DNA from 4 places in the Streptococcus sp. AS14 genome. Region 2 is predicted to be linked to each of the others. Evidence: predicted binding sites of a transcription regulator. Region 2 holds the regulator's gene; each other region holds the start of a gene.
What was found. Region 2 encodes Rex, which represses fermentation and respiration genes when NADH is low (regulators of the CRP and FNR family bind a similar motif). Its sites were predicted from a motif close to TTGTGAANTANTTCACAA; they were not measured.
Positions count from the first base shown of each region.

Region 1: the regulator Rex is predicted to act here: its motif matches at 965-982, upstream of adhE (bifunctional acetaldehyde-CoA/alcohol dehydrogenase).
Region 3: the regulator Rex is predicted to act here: its motif matches at 1,689-1,706, upstream of adhP (alcohol dehydrogenase AdhP).
Region 4: the regulator Rex is predicted to act here: its motif matches at 1,503-1,520, upstream of HMPREF1150_RS03175 (class II fructose-bisphosphate aldolase).

Region 1 is NZ_ALKI01000017.1:48,666-52,123, forward strand. It holds gene HMPREF1150_RS02690 (acyltransferase family protein) at 1-728, shown strand, start outside; gene adhE (bifunctional acetaldehyde-CoA/alcohol dehydrogenase) at 1,032-3,458, shown strand, end outside.
Region 2 is NZ_ALKI01000018.1:61,253-64,710, reverse strand. It holds gene HMPREF1150_RS01680 (cysteine desulfurase family protein) at 1-319, shown strand, start outside; gene HMPREF1150_RS01685 (DUF1831 domain-containing protein) at 321-668, shown strand; gene HMPREF1150_RS01690 (DUF4649 family protein) at 791-1,006, shown strand; gene HMPREF1150_RS01695 (redox-sensing transcriptional repressor Rex) at 1,137-1,784, shown strand; gene HMPREF1150_RS01700 (gamma-glutamyl-gamma-aminobutyrate hydrolase family protein) at 1,809-2,501, shown strand; gene radC (DNA repair protein RadC) at 2,571-3,254, opposite strand; gene HMPREF1150_RS01710 (class A sortase) at 3,377-3,458, opposite strand, start outside.
Region 3 is NZ_ALKI01000001.1:23,349-26,806, forward strand. It holds gene HMPREF1150_RS10890 (PTS sugar transporter subunit IIB) at 1-174, opposite strand, end outside; gene adhP (alcohol dehydrogenase AdhP) at 636-1,655, opposite strand; gene HMPREF1150_RS10880 (Cof-type HAD-IIB family hydrolase) at 1,873-2,685, opposite strand; gene HMPREF1150_RS10875 (DUF1361 domain-containing protein) at 2,782-3,411, shown strand.
Region 4 is NZ_ALKI01000016.1:164,621-168,078, reverse strand. It holds gene HMPREF1150_RS03170 (pneumococcal-type histidine triad protein) at 1-257, opposite strand, end outside; gene HMPREF1150_RS03175 (class II fructose-bisphosphate aldolase) at 577-1,458, opposite strand; tRNA gene HMPREF1150_RS03180 (tRNA-Leu) at 1,636-1,721, opposite strand; gene HMPREF1150_RS03185 (GyrI-like domain-containing protein) at 1,866-2,276, opposite strand; gene HMPREF1150_RS03190 (CTP synthase) at 2,347-3,458, opposite strand, start outside.

The DNA of each region.
Region 1 (3,458 bases), on a different contig from region 2:
CCAAGATGGACCTATCGTCTCTTACCAGACCAATCTTTTACAGTATGATTCCGCTGGCTTTGATCATGTTCTTTATCTCGGTGACAGCACCAAAGGTTGGAGCTTTTGAGGAAAGTTTGATTGTCAATGCTCTGAATCAAGCAGACACTAAGATGCAGACAACTCGCAGTCAGGTTGATCAGTCCAAGGCGACTGAGTACAATGTGGCGGACGGAATTACCATGATTGGTGACTCGGTTGCCCTGCGCTCAAGCGATCAATTGCAGCAGATCTTGCCAGGAATCGAGCTAGATACTGTCGTTAGCCGCAGTCTGAGCACAGGCTTAGAGGTCTACAAGACAGATATTGCTAATAGAGTGCTGAAGAAGCAGGTTGTCCTGGCTCTCGGGACCAATTCGTCTGGTTATTCGAATGAACTTTTGGATGAGTATGTTTCCAGCTTGCCTAAGGGGCATCAACTGATCCTCGTGACTCCTTATGACGGTCGCTCAGAGGGCGGTGTTTTAGCCCAGCAGCGGGAGTATGAGCTAGAATTAGCCAAAAAGTACGACTATGTCTTTGTGGCTGACTGGCATCAAACTGCTATCGAAAATCCGCAGATTTGGGAAGGGACAGACTATGTACACTTTGGCTCGAACTCAGAGTCCATCATTGAGGGGGGGACTCTCTATGCCAATACCATTAAGCAAGCCATAGATGAAGCAAATTCTGGCAATGTGAAACCATAAATAATCAGCTCGGTTCGTCCGAGCTTTTTATATTCGAATAAAGAAAGCGCTTTCACGCTTTATGTGAAAGTGAAAGTATGTGAAATCTTTAAAATGTAAAAAATTTTTTCACAATAACTAAAAGAATAGACTGTAAAATAAGCGAATTTGTTATGTATTTCACAAATTAATAGAGAAAAGTTTGTGAATGTTAAGTGAAAGTGTTTACAAAAATCATTAAATGGGTTATAATTGTATTGTGAAATAATTAACAAAGGTTAGTGTTCTTCGTCTAACCTAAGGCAAAACCATTGGAGGAATAGAATGGCTGAAAAGAAGAAAACGGTAGAACAAGAAGACAAGGCTTTGGCAGCGCAAAAGCATGTCGATGAATTGGTGCAAAAAGGTCTGGTTGCACTCGAGGAAATGAGAAAGCTGAATCAGGAACAGGTGGACTACATCGTAGCCAAGGCCTCTGTAGCAGCTTTGGATGCCCATGGTGAGTTGGCTCTGCATGCTTATGAAGAAACAGGCCGCGGAGTTTTTGAAGATAAGGCGACTAAAAACCTTTTCGCCTGTGAGCACGTTGTGAATAATATGCGCCATACGAAAACTGTCGGCGTTATTGAAGAAGATGATGTGACTGGATTGACCTTGATTGCAGAGCCAGTGGGTGTTGTCTGTGGAATTACTCCAACAACCAACCCGACTTCAACAGCGATTTTCAAATCTTTGATTTCCTTAAAAACACGTAATCCGATTATCTTTGCTTTCCACCCATCTGCTCAAGAATCATCTGCTCATGCAGCACAAATCGTGCGTGATGCAGCGATTGCAGCGGGTGCGCCTGAAAACTGTGTGCAATGGATTACACAACCATCAATGGAAGCAACTTCTGCGCTTATGAACCACGAAGGGATTGCGACTATCCTTGCGACAGGTGGTAATGCAATGGTGAAGGCAGCTTACTCATGTGGTAAGCCAGCTCTGGGGGTTGGTGCCGGAAACGTACCAGCTTATGTGGAAAAATCAGCGAATATCCGTCAAGCAGCGCACGATATCGTTATGTCTAAGTCCTTTGACAATGGTATGGTCTGTGCCTCTGAGCAAGCTGTTATCATTGACAAGGAAGTTTATGATGAATTTGTAGAAGAGTTCAAATCTTACCATACTTACTTTGTAAATAAGAAAGAAAAAGCTCTCTTGGAAGAATTCTGCTTCGGCGCTAAAGCAAACAGCAAAAACTGTGCTGGTGCTAAGCTCAATCCAGATATCGTTGGTAAGCCAGCTACTTGGATTGCAGAGCAAGCAGGCTTCAGCGTGCCAGAAGATACGAATATCTTGGCCGCAGAGTGTAAAGAAGTTGGTGAAAAAGAGCCATTGACACGTGAAAAACTGTCACCTGTCATCGCTGTTCTCAAGTCTGAATCCCGTGAAGACGGTGTTGAAAAAGCCCGTCAAATGGTAGAATTCCATGGTCTTGGTCACTCAGCTGCTATCCATACAGCGGACGAAGAGTTGACTAAGGAATTTGGTAAAGCTGTTCGTGCCATCCGTGTTATTTGCAACTCACCTTCTACTTTCGGCGGTATCGGGGATGTTTATAATGCCTTCCTGCCATCATTGACACTGGGCTGTGGATCTTATGGTCGCAACTCAGTTGGTGATAACGTTAGTGCTGTGAATCTCTTGAACATCAAAAAAGTAGGAAGACGTAGAAATAATATGCAATGGATGAAACTCCCTTCAAAAACTTACTTCGAGCGTGACTCTATCCAATACCTGCAAAAATGTCGTGATGTGGAACGTGTCATGATCGTTACAGACCATGCTATGGTAGAGCTTGGTTTCCTAGATCGTATCATCGAACAACTCGATCTTCGTCGTAATAAGGTTGTTTACCAAATCTTTGCAGACGTAGAACCAGATCCAGATATCACAACTGTTGAACGTGGTACAGAGATTATGCGTACCTTCAAACCTGATACAATCATCGCGCTGGGTGGTGGTTCGCCAATGGACGCAGCTAAAGTAATGTGGCTCTTCTATGAGCAACCAGAAGTGGACTTCCGTGACCTTGTTCAAAAATTCATGGATATCCGTAAACGTGCCTTCAAATTCCCATTGCTTGGTAAGAAGACTAAGTTTATTGCAATCCCTACAACATCTGGTACAGGTTCAGAAGTGACACCGTTTGCCGTTATCTCTGACAAGGCTAACAACCGTAAATACCCAATTGCTGACTACTCTCTGACTCCAACTGTAGCCATCGTAGACCCAGCTCTGGTACTGACTGTTCCAGGATTTGTCGCAGCAGACACTGGTATGGACGTGCTGACTCACGCAACAGAAGCTTATGTATCTCAGATGGCAAGCGACTTTACGGATGGTTTGGCTCTCCAAGCGATCAAACTAGTCTTTGAAAACCTGGAAAGCTCTGTTAAGAACGCAGACTTCCACTCTCGCGAAAAGATGCACAATGCCTCTACTATCGCTGGTATGGCCTTTGCCAATGCCTTCTTGGGAATTTCCCACTCTATGGCCCATAAGATTGGTGCTCAGTTCCACACAATCCACGGTCGTACCAATGCGATCTTGCTGCCATACGTAATCCGCTACAACGGTACACGTCCAGCTAAGACAGCGACATGGCCTAAGTACAACTACTACCGTGCGGATGAGAAATACCAAGACATCGCTCGCATACTCGGCTTGCCAGCATCTACTCCAGAAGAAGGTGTTGAATCATTT
Region 2 (3,458 bases):
CAGCTTACTTGCTGACTTATCAGACATTGACTTTTACTTAAATGAAAGTCAGCCCAGCTTGCCTTACGTCATCAATTTGGGATTTCCCAATCAAAAGAATGATCTACTTCTGCTTCAAATGGATTTAAATGGCTTTTCCATTTCAACAGGATCAGCCTGCACAGCCGGAGCTATACAACCCAGTCATGTTTTGCAGGCTATGTACGGCAAGGATTCCAACCGCTTGCATGAGTCTATTCGAATCAGTACTTCGGACCAAACGACTTTGCAAGAGATTCAATCATTTACAAAGAAATTAAAAGAAATTTTAGGAGGATAAGATGGCCTTTCAAACATCTGTTAGCTTAGCAAACTGCGAATATACCTATTCACTTCACCCAAATGTCAAGAAATTTACCTTGCGCGACAATACATTCGCTGAAAGCAAGGTTGGCAACTATGAACTCTCTCGTCTGCTGGAATCTGTTCCCAACAGCGGAAATGGTTTTCTGCTGAAAATCATCGTCAATAAAGATTTGAATGGTTTCAAAATCAATATCACTGACAAATCAGGCCTGCGCTTGGTCAATATTTTCAAATCAGAAGACCATCACATTATCCAGCAAAAATTTTATTTCTTGATGGATAGCTTGGTTGAAAGAAATATTTTTGAAAAGACACCACAATAAGCAAGATTCTCGCAATTTTGCTTTTTTGATTTAGACTCTTTAAAAAACCAAACAAGCTTGACTTCTGCTTAGAACTCTTGAAAATATCAAATGACTAATCGAACCAAAGGAAAGGATTAACGATGGTTGAACTGACCTATTTGGACTCATATAAGGTAAAACGAACACTTACCTATGAAGATTTCGATGAATTTCTTCTAGCCTTCTCTGGCTGCGTTACGGTTCCTGACTCGCTCAAGGTGCTTTCTGTTACGTATAAGGGACACCAGCTGCCTTTTGCAGGGCTAATTGGAGACTTGTACCGCCAGATGTACCAGTTAGACTTAACTCCCTATTAGGACTAATCTCTTCGCAACTGCAACATAACTTAAACGTTAACTCTTTTCTTTTTTAGTGCATTAAACATCCTTAATTAGTTGATTTTTTCACAAACTTCCTATAAAATAGAATTAGAAAGGTTGTGATTTTGTGAAAACTGAAAAAAATACTACAATTCCCCGAGCTACTGCTAAAAGGCTTTCGCTCTACTATCGTATTTTTAAACGTTTTAATGCTGAGAAGATCGAAAAAGCAAACTCCAAACAAATTGCAGAAGCCATTGGTATTGACTCTGCTACTGTCAGACGAGATTTTTCTTATTTCGGTGAACTTGGCCGCAGAGGATTTGGTTATGATGTCAAGAAATTGATGAACTTTTTTGCTGACCTCTTAAACGACAATGCTATTACCAATGTCATGATTGTTGGTGTTGGTAATATGGGGCGGGCTCTGCTGCACTATCGTTTTCATGAGCGCAATAAAATGAAGGTTGTAATGGCTTTTGACACAGATGACCATCCAGAAGTTGGCAGCACAACCAGCGATGGGATTCCTATCTATGGAATTTCCCAAATCAAAGAAAAAATACAGTCAGGAAATGTGCAAACTGCCATCCTAACTGTACCTAGCGTAAAAGCTCAAGAAGTCGCATCTATCTTAGTTCAGGCTGGTGTCAAGGGCATTCTCTGTTTCTCACCTGTAAACCTATCCCTGCCTAAGGATGTGGTCGTCCAGTATGTTGACCTGACTAGCGAACTGCAGACTTTGCTCTACTTCATGAGAAAAAATGATTATTAATTTGAAAGAGGTATTAAACACTCTATGAGTAAACCTATTATTGGAATAACCGGAAATGAAAGAGAAATCCCAGACGATCACTTCATCCATATAAGCTATACAGCGACAGGATTCGTTGAGGGTGTCAAAGAAGTTGGCGGAATTCCAATGATTTTGCCAATCGGTGATGAAGAAATGGCTAAACAGTATATTTCCATTGTCGACAAATTAATCATCACAGGCGGTCAGAATGTATGTCCGCAATTCTATGGAGAAGAAAAAGCCATTGACAGCGATGATTATCTACTCAAACGGGACATTTTTGAATTAGCTTTAATCAAGGAAGCTCGCCGTCAAAATAAACCTATCTTCACCGTCTGCCGCGGAACCCAACTTTATAATGTAGCCCTAGGTGGCACTCTTCATCAAGATATTGAAGATCATTGGCAAGATAGCTCTGCTGAGTACACAACTCAAAGCATGGTGACCAAGAACGGTTCTATTCTGCACGAAATCTATGGACCAGCATCTGAAATCAACTCCTTCCACCACCAAAGTATCAAGGATTTAGCTGCTGGCCTAGAAGTCATCGCCTATGATCCTCGCGATAAGATTATTGAAGCCATCACTTCTACTGACGGCAGTCCTTTCCTTGGCGTCCAATGGCACCCAGAGTTCTTGTTTGGCTCCAGAGAAGGAGACTTAGCTCTGTTTGATTATGTTGTCAATATTCTTTAAAAACCTCTATTCCTAGATAAACTTCTGTTCTACACGAATAGAAGTTTTTTTATATTCAAGTAAACCAAATTATATCATATCTGTCTCCTCTCGATAGCTATAGTAGTTGGACTTGGACACAATCAAATGATCCAAAAGGACCAAACCCATCATCTCACATGCTTCTTTCATATGCTGGGTCACCTCATCGTCGTTTCTACTAGGAACGACTGAGCCTGATGGATGATTGTGTACCAGTATGATAGATGTCGCCAGATGCTTAAGAGCGTAGTGGAGAATTTCTCTCGGCTCAGCAATGCTTCTGCTGACAGTCCCCATAAAAATAGTCTGCTGGTGCAGAATTTGATTTTGACTATTAAGATAAATAGCAACCAAGCACTCCTGCCTCATATCTCCCAATTCCTGCTGCATCTTCCGGGCTAATTTTTGACTGCCCATAATCTGCTCTTTCTGCAGAACCTCTGCTCGGTTAATCCGACGTCCTAATTCGATAATGGCCTGCAGCTCCACAGCCTTAATCGGACCGATTCCAGAAATAGTCTGCAATTCCTGCAAAGTTAAATACTTAAGATCGTTCAAACTGGAAATCGATGATAAAATTCTTTGAGAAACTTGAAAAACAGTTTCTTTTTTGTTGCCTGTCCTGAGGAAAATTGATAGAAGCTCTTGGTTACTGAGTTTTTCAGCCCCTTCTCTCATCAAACGCTCCCGCGGCATCATGCTAATATCATCTTGAAATGAAATGCTATACATAGAAACCTCCTTACCTTATTATTCGGAAAAAGAGTCAAAATCAGCAAGAATTGATATAAAAAAACTCCAAAAGTTAGAGTTCTTTCTAACCTTTGGAGTGAAATTTTTTTAGTCTCTTGCCTTTAAATCTGCATTTGATTATAGGACTTACTGAAAGATTCAAGAACATCCTTAGGAGCCTTGTCATACTCGACAGAGCCTTCT
Region 3 (3,458 bases), on a different contig from region 2:
CGCATCAAACGAAGCCACAGCGTCATTGAACTTTGCATAGAGATCATCTGGTCCTTCGTTGGGCATGAAAGTTACAACTTGTACTTTTTCCTGCTCACCGAAAATCATAGAACCTGATTGATGAATACCAGCAGCAAATTCACCGTGGCTAGCAATAATGATTCCGATACTCATTATTGACATTCCTCCTTATAAAATGTTTGACTTAAGTTTTAAGAAAACTTTAAGGCAAGTTTATTATAAAACGTTTTCATGAAAAATGCAAGCGTTTGTTCCTAAAAACGACTTTTTCTTTCAAAAATGTCAGTATTTGTTGAACACCTGATAAATATAGGTATAAGCAAACCTTAGCTATAGAAATGTTTTAATAAATTAGGAAAACAGAAAATACAACAGATTAATATATGAAAAAATGTTGAAATAATATGAAAGAGACTTTTGAAATGAAAGAAAAGAATCGTGTTTGAGAAAGTGTTTATTTATCAAAAAAGAAAGAGGAGGACCAAAGACAAAAAATCGTATCTTATGTCTTTAGTCTCCCTCTATAATGGCAAAAGTTTCTAAATAATATCAAGTCTGTCCATCATACGTTTCCAAGAGCTTGGTAAATGTTGGGACTGGCATGCTTTAAAGGATTAGTGTGTAAAGTCAAGTACCATACGTCCCTGAATGGTACCCGCTTCCATTTCGTCAAAGACATCCACTGCATCTGAAACTGGGCGTTTTTGAACGACAGGAACTACCAAACCTTCAGCGCCAAACTGGAAGGCTTCTTCCAAGTCCTTGCGTGTTCCAACGAGGGAACCGATGACTTGGATACCATCTAAAACGGTTTTGACAATGCTTAGATCCATCATTTCAGATGGTAATCCAACGGCAACTACCCGACCGCCAGCACGAACAGAGTCAACAGCTTGGTTGAAGGCAACTTTAGAAACGGCTGTTACTACTGCAGAATGCGCACCGCCAGTTTTTTCTTGGATAAGAGCAGCGACATCTTCAACTTCATGGCCGTTGATGACGATATCAGCACCTACTTCTTTGGCCAAAGCTAGCTTATCATTGTTGATATCAACAGCGACAACATGGGCATTAAAGACTTTCTTGGCATATTGAACCGCTAGGTTACCCAATCCACCTGCTCCAAAGATTACTGTCCATTGGCCTGGTTGCAGCTGGGCTTCTTTGATAGCCTTGTAGGTCGTTACACCGGCACAAGTGATAGAAGAAGCTTGAGCAGGATCCAGTCCTTCAGGAACTTTGACAGCATAATCGGCTGTTACGATACATTGCTCTGCCATCCCACCGTCAACAGAATAACCAGCATTTTTTACAGTACGGCAAAGGGTTTCGCGTCCAGTTGTACAGTATTCACAAGCGCCGCAGCCTTCAAAGAACCAAGCTACACTGACGCGGTCTCCGACTTTGAGGTTTTTTACATCTGGAGCGATTTCTTTGACAATACCGATACCTTCATGGCCAAGAACGCGACCCGGTACCTTGCCAAAGTCACCATGCGCGACGTGCAGATCAGTATGGCAGACACCGCAGTATTCAATGTCAACGAGAGCTTCCCCTGTTTCAAGAGGACGAAGTTCCTTATTTTCGATGAGTTGGACATTGGTTCCTTCTGGATTTACAACAACTGCTTTCATAAGTAGTTTCCTCCTGTTATTTAGTTTTCAATTATGTTAATTATATCACAAACTCAAACAAATGGCAAACGCTTACAATTTCAAGTAAAAGTAACCTTTAAAACTATGGTACTGCGGATAAGCTCCGATTTTTAAAGCTTTTGAGCATGATTGAGGTCGAGAGAATACAAAAAATAAAAGACAAACTCTCGAACAGAGTTTGCCTAATTGTCTACTTTTATAAAAAGAGTTTGTTTAGCTCGTGGGCGACGCCATCTTGGTCGTTAGTCAAAGACAACTGCTGGTCGGCGTATGGCAGCAGGTCAGTATTGGCATTTTTCATGGCATAGCCGGTGCCAGCAAAGGACAGCATCTCAGTATCATTTTGCTCATCGCCAAAGGCAATCAAATTTTTACGATCTACATTGAGAACATTAAGCAGGTATTGAAGGGCGAAGGCCTTATTGACCCCTTTTGGAGCACACTCGAGAATGTTGAGCGGTCCGCCCCAAGAGTTGATGGCAAGTTCATGCTGGTAAAAAGCATTCATTTCCTCTGCCAGAGCATATTTATCAGCTGCTCGCGTCTGCAGGAGAATGGCGTTAGGATTCTCCGTTACCAAGTTGGCTTGAAACTGATTTTCAGGCTTAAAAGCATCGATGCCAAATAGCTTGGGATCAGCAATTTCTTCATTGGGATTGGTGATGTAGAACTTATTGCGGTATTCGCCGGCAATGAAATCCGCTTCAATCTCATCCCTACGCTTAACCATATCCAGCAGAAAGGACTTGTCCAGCGTCAGCGATTTTTCAAAGTCCCATTTCTTTTCTGGAATGTGAGTCAAAGAGCCATTGAAGTTGATCATGGGCGTATTGAGCTCTAATTCTTTATAATATTTCAAAGCCATTCGGTAGGGCCGTCCTGTTGTGATAATGACCTTGTGGCCCTTTTGGGAAATTTTTTTGATAGTTTCTTTAGTGAAGTCCGACAGATTGCTGTTAGAATCCAGCAAGGTGCCGTCCAAGTCCACAGCGATTACTTTTTTTGTCATGTGAGTCTCTTTTCAGTGATAATACAGACTATTATAACAGAATTCAGTGTAAATAACACGACTTATGTTATAATGGTGCTCTAATCAGTCACAATTATGACACACCAAGGAGGAGCTTTTCGTATGCGTAAACCGATCATGATTCATGCTCTTTTTCTGATAATTGCCTTTTTTATCTATATCCAATCTCTAAATGGCGGTCCGACCTATCTCATTTGGAATATGACCTTGGCCTTAATCAGCTATGATGTAGCTGTCTTGACACTTTTATTCAAGAAACAGAAATGGATCTATCCTCTTCTTTTCCTCTTGTGGTTGCTTTTCTTCCCCAACACTTTCTATATGATTACAGATTTGATTCACATGACTTGGGTGGCAGATGTTCTGAGTAAGCCAAGTGTTTTCATGCTCTTTTTAGCTTTTGTTTCCAGTATTTTATTCGCGATTTTCTGTGGGATGGAGAGCTGGTATGTCATCAAGGAAGGCTGGAAGCTTAACTGGTATTTGGACTTGTTGCTGACGGCAGCTCTGTCGGCTGTGTCCAGTCTGGCTATCTACATAGGACGTTATGATCGCCTCAATAGCTGGGATTTATTGCTTCATCCTCAGATGGTTCTACAGAAGCTCTTGCAAACTTTGCAGCCTGATCGACTGCCTTTCATTCTTGGTTTTACTTTTTTGCAGTTTATGAGTTTGGTATTTCTGATGAGAGATAATAAAAAATAAGAAAAGCGAGACATTCATCTTGAAAAAGTGAATGTTTTTTATTATAA
Region 4 (3,458 bases), on a different contig from region 2:
TGATCGCCATGAGAAGTGACATAACCCTGATCAGTAATTTTGATAACAATCTGCTCCGCGTTAATCCCCTCTTTTTTGCTTACTTCGTCAGGCGTTAACTCCTCAGACTTTTCAACACCTTGCTTACCATCAATATAGCTAACTCGATTGGATTTTTTAATCGAACTGTTTGCCTGATAATAACCTAACTGATGAGCAAAAAGACCCACAGTAGCAATGACAACAATTCCTGTTAAGTATTTCTTATTTTTTTCCATTGAATATCACTTTCTTTTTTGATTACATAGAATTCGCTAAAACCTATCACAATTTACAATTAACTCATAATATACCCCCAAAGAAATCATCTAAATATTTTTTCTATAAAATATAGAAGAAACCCAATTTTTAACAACTTACTAAACTAATTAACTAGTTAATTAACTGGTTAATATTTTACTCCTCATCATCTAGTCTGTCAAGATTTTTTTATTAGATTGTAAGAAAAATATTATTTGTTCTTTATTTGTCCAATTGTCATAATACAAAAAAAGCTTATCCTTTCGGATAAACTTTTTTAAAAATATATCAAGCTTCCTATGCTTTACCTTCTGAACCGAATACGTCGATACGTTCTTCAACTGATGCTTGGATAGCTTTTACACCGTCAGCCAAGAATTTACGTGGGTCGAAGAGTTTCTTCTTGTCGTATTCTGCTTCGTTTGCTTCGTAGTCGCGAGCGAATGCACGAGTTGCGTTAGCGAATGCGATTTGGCATTCAGTGTTAACGTTAACTTTCGCAACACCAAGTTTAATAGCTGCTTGGATTTGGTCATCAGGAATACCTGAACCACCGTGCAATACGATTGGGAAACCTGGAAGAGCTTCTGTCAATTTCTTCAAGTGGTCAAGGTCAAGACCTTCCCAGTTTGCTGGGTATGGGCCGTGGATGTTACCGATACCTGCTGCCAAGAAGTCGATTCCAGTTTCAACCATTGCTTTAGCGTCTTCGATTGGAGCCAATTCACCTTTACCGATGATACCGTCTTCTTCACCACCGATAGTACCAACTTCAGCTTCTACTGAGATACCTTTAGCGTGTGCTTTTTCAACAACATCTTTAGCCAATTTAAGGTTTTCTTCTACTGGAAGGTGTGAACCATCAAACATGATAGAAGTGTAACCAACTTCGATACACTCAAGTGCATCTTCGTAGTGACCATGGTCCAAGTGAATCGCAACTGGTACAGTGATGCCCATTGATTCTACAAGGTTAGCGATCAAGTTACGAGCAACTTTGTAGCCACCCATGTATTTAGCAGCACCCATTGAAGTTTGGATAAGCACTGGTGCTTTCTTAGCTTCTGCCGCACGCAGGATAGCTTGAGTCCACTCAAGGTTGTTTGTGTTGAATCCACCAACTGCGTAACCATTGTCACGAGCTGCTTGGACAAATTTTTCTGCTGAAACGATTGCCATTCTTATCAGGCCTCCTCTTATTTTTTGTGGTTAAACCACTTACATTGTTTATTTTATCACTTTTTCACTAAAATTGCTAGTTTTTCCTGAAATTTTAAAGAATTACAGGGAGACACTCAACCTTTTTAAGCGTATCTATTGCAAAAAGAAAAAGCTGACCGAAGTCAGCTTACTTGATGCGGAGAGAGGGACTTGAACCCTCACGACCTAAAGCGGTCACAGGATCCTTAGTCCTGCGCGTCTGCCAATTCCGCCATCCCCGCGATTGAGTACCTTACTAGTATAACAGGACAGCTAAGGCTTGTCAAGAATATTTTTTAGTTTATTTGAAAAAATCAACTTTCTACTCAATCAGCAAGACTGGGAAATTTAAACGAAAATGAAGCTAAGGCAGGAACACAGAAAACTCAGTGCTGCTGAGTCGCAACAAAGACAGCAACCGTTTGGTCGGGATCGTATTTTTCGAAGTCAAAAGTGTAGCTCCGATGAAGCTCATCTGTTTCTTCTGCCTGCCAAATCCTCTGCCAAGCATGAAGAACCGCTTGAGGATCCTCCTTATCTGCTTCAAACACTTGATAGTTCTGCTCGGATGTGTCAAAATCATAGACTTCCCCATCTGTCAAACGGCAAATAGAGAGACTGTAGTCTCCTTTGTAATCACTGGCATAGTCATGATAGACAGCATAGACCGGTTCCCCTTCAGAAAAAGCTTCTTTCACAGCTCCCTCTTGTTCCTGCCAGAGAGCTTGGATTTTTTCTATACAATGCTCATCTTGAAAATTATTAGTACGAATACTAGCTAAAATATTCAAAAACATCTTCTTCCCTCCTTTTGTTTTTCATTATAACATTTCTCTAGAAAAATCGCTTATCCTAGAAAAAGCAAGTCTATCTCTCCTGGCTCTTTTCTACCGCTGCTGTGATAAATGCCGTATAAAGACCTTCAGGTCGGTTCGGTCGGCTGGAAAGCTCTGGGTGATACTGACAAGCAACGAAGAATTTGTTTTCTGGGATTTCCACTATTTCGACCAAGCGATTGTCTGGTGAAACTCCCGAAAATACAAATCCGGCCGCCTCAAACTGCTCGCGGAAAGCATTGTTAAACTCATAGCGATGACGGTGACGCCGCTGCACGACTTCTTGATGGTCATAAGCTGCTGCTGCCTTAGAGCCACGCTTAAGCTTAGAAGGATAGAGCCCCAGTCTCAGCGTCCCACCCAAGTCTTCGACATCAATCTGATCACGCATGAGATCAATAATCGGAAATGCTGTGTCTGGATTGAGCTCCGCTGAGTTAGCATCTGCCAATCCCAGGACGTGACGGGCGAATTCGACACAGGTTAGCTGCATGCCCAAGCAAATCCCCAACATAGGCACATCCTGCTCACGCGCATAGCGGATTGCCTGAATCTTACCCTCAGTTCCTCTCTGACCAAAACCACCCGGAACGATAATCCCATCCGCACTTCCAAGAAGCTCTGCTGCGTTTTGGGCAGTTACCTGATTCGCATCAATCCAGTCAATCTTAACCTCCGCATCATTGGCATAGCCGGCATGCTTCAGCGCTTCGACAACTGAAATATAGGCATCTGGCAACTCAACATACTTACCGACCAGAGCAATATGAACCTGCTTTTCCAGACTCATCACTTTCTCAACCATAGCTGACCACTCTGTCATATCCGCTACCGGTACATCCAGTTTCAGATGGTCGCAGACGATTTGGTCCATCTTTTGGGCCTGCAAATTAAGAGGAATTTGGTAAAGATGCTCTACATCCAGCGACTCAATGACCGCATCAGGCGCTACATCACAGAATTGAGCCAGTTTGTTTTTGATGTTTTGTCCAACTGTTTGCTCAGTCCGAATGACCAACATATTTGGCTGAATCCCCAGACCTCGCAGCTCTTTGACAGAATGTTGAGTCGGTTTGGTCTTCATTTCACCGGCTGCCTTGAGATAGGGCAGGAGAGTTGTATGGATATACATGACATTGTCTG